DNA from 2 places in the Streptomyces sp. NPDC046197 genome. Region 2 is predicted to be linked to the other one. Evidence: riboswitches for the same ligand, from Rfam matches in the RefSeq annotation. Region 2 holds a riboswitch; the other holds the start of a gene.
The links. A riboswitch is a leader RNA that binds a small molecule or an ion and turns the genes downstream of it on or off. The one in region 2 is predicted to bind S-adenosylmethionine.
Positions count from the first base shown of each region.

Region 1: another riboswitch for S-adenosylmethionine. It lies ahead of AB0A61_RS32210 (aminotransferase class V-fold PLP-dependent enzyme); the one in region 2 lies ahead of AB0A61_RS08330 (amino acid ABC transporter permease).

Region 1 is NZ_JBEYZY010000032.1:15,249-18,447, reverse strand. Features, by position in the region: gene AB0A61_RS32220 (cytochrome bc complex cytochrome b subunit) at 1-255, shown strand, start outside; gene trpD (anthranilate phosphoribosyltransferase) at 394-1,458, shown strand; SAM riboswitch class IV at 1,567-1,683, shown strand; gene AB0A61_RS32210 (aminotransferase class V-fold PLP-dependent enzyme) at 1,864-3,199, shown strand, end outside.
Region 2 is NZ_JBEYZY010000004.1:284,015-287,213, forward strand. Features, by position in the region: gene AB0A61_RS08320 (ABC transporter permease) at 1-795, shown strand, start outside; gene AB0A61_RS08325 (hypothetical protein) at 819-1,001, shown strand; SAM riboswitch class IV at 1,040-1,148, shown strand; gene AB0A61_RS08330 (amino acid ABC transporter permease) at 1,472-2,452, shown strand; gene AB0A61_RS08335 (amino acid ABC transporter ATP-binding protein) at 2,449-3,199, shown strand, end outside.

The DNA of each region.
Region 1 (3,199 bases), on a different contig from region 2:
CTGCCGCACGGTGAGTTCATCGAGATCCACGAGCCGCTCAGCCAGGAGCAGCTGCACACGCTCACCGCGCACGAGCAGTACGCTCCGGCCGAGATCGGCCCGGCGGTCGACGAGAACGGCGTCGAGCGCAAGGTGAAGGGCTCCGAGAAGCTGCGCGCCAAGCTGAGCAACGCGTACTACGGCGAGGAGAACCAGATCCCGAAGCCGACTGTCGAGGAGTACCGGGAGATCACGAGCGGCCACGGCCACCACTGACCTCCCAGCGTCGCCACGCCACGCGAAGGGCCCCGTCCGGTGTACGGACGGGGCCCTTCGCCGTGCCCGGGGCTGGATAGGGTGGACCTGTTCGAGACCTGCGTCCCGTAGTCCGGGACACCGACCCAGGAGCGGCTTATGAGCGCTGTGACCCCCGCTGGAGGCGACATCGCGGCGGGCCGTTCCTGGCCCGCGGTACTGAACGCCCTGCTCGACGGCCGCGACCAGAGCGCGGACGACACGGCCTGGGCGATGGACCGGATCATGCGCGGCGAGGCGACCGACGCCCAGATCGCCGGGTTCCTGGTGGCCCTGCGGGCCAAGGGCGAGACGGTCGAGGAGATCACCGGGCTGGTCCGGGCCATGTACGAGCACGCGAACGTGATCGAGGTAGCCGGTCCGACCGTCGACATCGTGGGCACCGGCGGCGACGGCGCGCGGACGGTGAACATCTCCACGATGTCCTCGATCGTCGTCGCCGGTACCGGCGCGAAGGTCGTCAAGCACGGCAACCGGGCCGCCTCGTCCGCGTCGGGCTCGTCGGACGTCCTGGAGAAGCTCGGCATCAATCTGCAGCTGACCCCGAAGCGGGTGGCGGAGGTCGCCGAGGAAGCGGGCATCACCATCTGCTTCGCGGTGAAGTTCCACCCGGCACTGCGTCATGTGGCCGCCGCCCGGGGCCAGTTGGGCATCCGCACCACCTTCAACGTCATCGGTCCGCTCACCAACCCGGCGAAGGTGAAGGCCCAGGCGGTGGGCGTCGCGGATCCGCGCATGGCGCCGGTCGTCGCGGGCGTCTTCGCCGAGCGCGGCAACTCCTCCCTGGTCTTCCGCGGCGACGACGGTCTCGACGAGCTGACCACGACCTCCACCTCCCGGGTGTGGATCGTCCGGGACGGCAAGGTCACCGAGGAGCGCTTCGACCCGCGGGACGTCGGCATCGAGCTGGTGCCGGTGGAGGCGCTGCGGGGCGCGGACGCCTCCTACAACGCCGAGGTCGCCCGGCGCCTGCTGGACGGCGAGACCGGCCCGGTACGGGACGCCGTGCTGCTCAACTCGGCGGCGGCCCTGGTGGCCCTGGAACCGGGTTCCGGGACCCTGGCGGAGCAGCTCCGCGCCGGGATGCAGCAGGCGGCCGAGTCGATCGACTCCGGGGCGGCGAAGCGGACGCTGGAGCGCTGGGTGGCCGCGAGCAACGCCTAGGGGTCGCCTGGGGGGTGTCTGACACCCCCTGGCCCCTCGCCGACGGGTGTCCCGCGATCCGGACACGGGTTGCGGGACCGCGATCACTTCGCGTACGTTCCAGTATCAGGTCATGAGTGACAGTCATGAGGCCCCGGCCGACTGTCCGGCAACCCTCCGTCCGTGGCGGGGTGCCCCGGGTGAAGACCGGGCCGCAGGCAGCGAGGTCTGCGGCAAGCGCGGACCCCTCGCACGCTCCTGACTGAGCGTGGGGCCAGGGGTCCTGGTCGTTCGAGGGAGCCTTCCGTGAGCAAGCGAATGCGATAGGGCGTAGAGCCCCGCCTCCGCATCCCCCTTCCCCCTCCTCCGTGCTCGAGCCGCATCCGCTCGCACGGTGGTTCCGCTTGCCTCTCACCGGAGTTCGCCATGTCTGTCTCCACCCTTGCCGCCGACCAGTCCGTTTGTGCCCCGCTGCCCGTTCTGGGACGGGATGTCACCGTCCCGCTCGTCACCGGCGGTGAGGTCACCTACGCCGCCCTCGACTACGCCGCCAGCGCGCCGGCCCTCCAGCGCGTGTGGGACGACGTGGCCGCGTACGCGCCGTACTACGGCAGCGTCCACCGCGGCGCCGGCTATCTCTCCCAGCTGTCCACCGACCTGTTCGAGAACGCCCGCAGGGCGGTCGCCGAGTTCCTCGACTGCCGCGGGACCGACCAGGTGGTCTTCACCCGGTCCACCACCGACTCCCTCAACCTCCTCGCCCGCGCGCTCCCGGCCGACTGCCAGGTCTTCGTCTTCGAGACCGAGCACCACGCCTCGCTGCTGCCCTGGAAGGACGCGCGGGTCACCTACCTCAACGCCCCCCGCACCCCGCGGCAGGCGGTCCAGACCCTGGAGCGGGCGCTGGCCGACCGCGACCCGCACGGCCCCGCCCTCGTCTGCGTCACCGGCGCCTCCAACGTCACCGGCGAGCTGTGGCCGGTACGGGAGCTGGCCGCCGCCGCGCACGCGCACGGCGCCCGCGTCGTCCTGGACGCCGCCCAGCTCGCCCCGCACCACCCGGTGTCGGTGCGGGACCTCGACGTGGACTGGGTCGCCTTCTCCGGTCACAAGCTGTACGCCCCCTTCGGCTCCGGCGTCCTGGCCGGCCGTGCCGACTGGCTGCGCGCGGCCGAGCCGTACCTCGCGGGCGGCGGCGCCAGCCGCAGGGTCACGCGCCGCACCGACGGGGGAGTGGACGTGGAGTGGCACGAGAGCGCCGCCCGCCACGAGGCCGGCTCACCGAACGTCATCGGCGCCTACGCCGTCGCCTCCGCCTGCAGGGCCCTCACCGAGGCCGGCTTCGACACCCTCGTCGCCCGCGAGCGGTACCTGATCGACAAGGTGCGGGCGGGCCTCGCCGGGGTTCCCGAGGTCCGGGTCCTCTCCCTGTTCGGCGACGACGCCCCGAGGGTCGGCGTGATCTCCTTCGTGGTGGCGGGCTGGAACAGCTCCCACTTCGCCGCCGCGCTCTCCGCCGAGTACGGCATCGGCGTCCGCGACGGCCTGTTCTGCGCCCACCCGCTGGTCCGCACTCTGCTCGGCAGTGACCCGCAGGCCCAGGGCGAGTGCGGCGCCCCCGAGGCCGCCCCCGGCGAGAAGTCCCTCAACGCCATCCGGGTCAGCTTCGGCGCGGGCACCCCGGACGAACACGTGGAGCGCTTCGTGCGCGCGGTGAAGGAACTGGTCGAGGAGGGCGCGAAGTGGACGTACCGGACGGAGG
Region 2 (3,199 bases):
CCGGCCCTCCCGGCGTTCGACGAACCGTTCAGGGCGGAGCGGTCGCCGTTCCTGTGGCTCCTGGAGCGCGAGGTCCTGCGCTTCCTCACGATCTGGCGCTACAGCGTCGTCGGCCCGGTGCTGTCGACCGTGCTGTTCGTCGTCGTCTTCGGATCGGCTCTCGGCCGGCACGTCGACACGATCGACGGCATCGGCTACGGCAGGTTCATCGTGCCCGGCCTCTTCACCCAGGCGATCGTCAACGTCGGCTTCTTCAACGGAACGACCAGCCTGTTCGAGTCCCGCCGCGACCAGTACATCGACGACGTGTTCGCGAGCCCGCTCAGGTGGTGGGAGATCAACGCGGCACTGGTGGGCGGCGGCATCGCCCGAGGCGTCGTCGTGGGTGCGGGCGTCCTGGCGGTCGCACTCCCGCTCACCCACGGCGCCACCCCGGCCCGCCCTCTCGTCCTGCTGCTCGGCACACTCGGCGTGCTCCTGGTCGCCGCACAGGTCGGCGTGATCGCGGGCGGCCACGCCAAGTCCCTCGACCACGTCTACTCCATGGAGTCGATCATCCTGCTGCCGCTGGGCTTTCTCGGCGGCGTCTTCTACTCGGTCCACCAACTGCCGCAGTTCTGGGACGTCCTGAGCCGCCTCGACCCGGTCTTCTGGCTGGTCCAGGTCGAGCGGATCGGCTTCCTCGGCCAGGGCGACGTCGGCGCGGGCTGGGCCCTTGCCGTGGTCTGGGGCCTCGGGGCGGCGCTGACGGCCTGGTCGGCCGCGATGTTCGGCACCGGTCGCCTCAAGCCCTGATCCGTCGCCGATCACCCCACCCTGTGGGCCTACGCCCGCATGCTCGCCGCCCCCCGGCGTTCGGCGTCCGCCTCGACATCGACGGCATCGAACGCCGCCAGCGCGCCCGCTGCCGGGGCCTGAAGGCCGCCGGGGCGGCCGTCCGGATCCTGGACCGGACGGCCCACACCGCTCGCCTGCCTTTCCACCTGCTGGACCGGCGTTGACAAATGTTCGGGCCGTTGTTTTAACTACCGCCCAGAACGGTCATGAGCGTCAGCGACAAGCCCTGGCTTGCTGACCGGCAACCCTCCCATCGCGGTGGGGTGCCCCAGGTGACGACCCGGCCGATGAAGTTTCGGTAAGCGCGAGGTCCACAGGGCCGGAAGAGTGACGGTGACGCCATGTACGCAGCTCCCAGGACGGCCGCACGCCGCTCCCGGAGCTGCGTACCGTCGTATGCGAACCTGCTCGTCGGCGATCGTGCCGTCGATCTGCTCCGCGTGAACAGCGCACTGTGTACCGCGCCGGGCCGCGCCCGCTGTCGGGGCTGACCTCTCCCCGCAGCCCCCGCACTTCCTGACGAACACCGCGACCGCGGTGTGCCGTCGTCCTCCCCGCCCCCGGTACCCGCCGTCGTGTGCACCGCCGCATGCCGCCGTGCTTCCGGGGTGTTCCCACCCAGCCGGAGCCCACCATGAGTGAACCCCCTGGTGCCACCGTCACCCTCGCCGAGGCGCCGAGCACCGACGAACCGTCAAAAGCCCTCATCGCGCAGCGAGTTCTCCCGTTGCGACGGCCAGGCCGCTGGATCGTCACCGCGGTCGTGCTGGTCCTGGTCGCCCAGTTCGTGCACGGACTGGTCACCAACCCCTTCTACCAGTGGGACCGCTGGAGCTACTGGTTCCTGCGCCCCACCATCCTCGACGGCCTGCTGGTCACCCTCGAAGTCACCGCCTGCAGTGCGGTGCTGGGCCTTGTCGGCGGCATCGTGCTCGCACTGGGCCGGCTCTCGAAGAGCCCGGCGCTGCGCGCGGTCAGCTGGACCTACGTCTGGGCGCTGCGCTCCATCCCGCTCATCGTGGTGCTGATCTTCCTCTACAACTTCAGTGCCCTGTACAAGACGGTGAGCGTCGGCATCCCCTTCGGGCCGGCCTTCTTCTCCTTCGACGAGTCGAGACTCGCCACCGACATGGTCGTCGCCGTCGTCGGCCTCAGCCTCAACGAGGCCGCCTACGCGGCCGAGGTCGTACGCGGCGGCATCCTCTCCGTCGACCAGGGCCAGCACGAGGCTGCCGCCGCGCTCGGCCTGCCCAAGAGCTACCAGTTCCGGAAGATCGTCTTCCCGCAGGCGCTGCGCTCGATCACCCCGAACTACGTCAACCAGCTCATCGGCCTGATCAAGGGCACCTCACTGGTCTTCTACGTCTCCCTGCTCGACCTGTTCGGCTCCGCGCAGACCATGGGCTCCACCTACCCCGGCGACATCGTGCCGCTGCTGCTGGTCGTCACCGTCTGGTACCTGATCCTGACCAGCATCGTGTCCGTCATCCAGTTCTACGTCGAGCGGCACTACGCCCGCGGAGCCACCCGCGGACTGCCGCCGACGCCACTGCAGAAGCTCCGCACCGGTCTTTCCGACCTGCGGGCCCGCATCCGCCGGGAGGCCGCCGTATGACCGCCGAGACGCTCGAAGCCGTGGCGGACGTCGAGGCCGCCACCGTCGAGGTCCACGACGTGCACAAGTGGTACGGCACCCACCGGGTACTGGACGGCGTCGACCTGACCGTCCGCCCCGGCGAGGTCACCGTCATCCTGGGCCCCTCCGGCTCCGGCAAGTCCACTTTGCTGCGGGTCATCAACCACCTGGAGAAGCCCGAGATCGGCTACGTCAGTATCAACGGCGAGCTGATCGGCGTGAAGCGGCAGGGCGAGCGGCTGAAGGAGCTCAGCGAGCGGGCCATCCTCACCCAGCGCGGCCGGATCGGGTTCGTCTTCCAGAACTTCAACCTCTTCCCGCACCTGACCGTCCTGGACAACGTGGCCGCCGCTCCCGTCGCCACCGGAAAGCTCGGCAAGCCCGAGGCGCAGCAACTGGCCAAGGAACTCCTCGAACGCGTCGGCCTCGGCGAACGCGTCGGCGCCTACCCTCGGCAACTGTCCGGCGGCCAGCAGCAGCGCGTCGCCATCGCCCGCGCCCTCGCCCTGCGCCCCGGCGTCATCCTCTTCGACGAGCCCACCTCCGCCCTCGACCCCGAACTCGTCGGCGAAGTCCTCGCCGTCATCAAGGACCTGGCGACCAGCGGCACCACCCTCGTCATCGTCACCCACGAGATCGGCTTCGCCCGCGAGATCGCCGACCGGGTCGTCTTCATCGACGGCGGCAAGATCATCGAACAGGGCCCGCCCTCCGAGGTCCTCGACA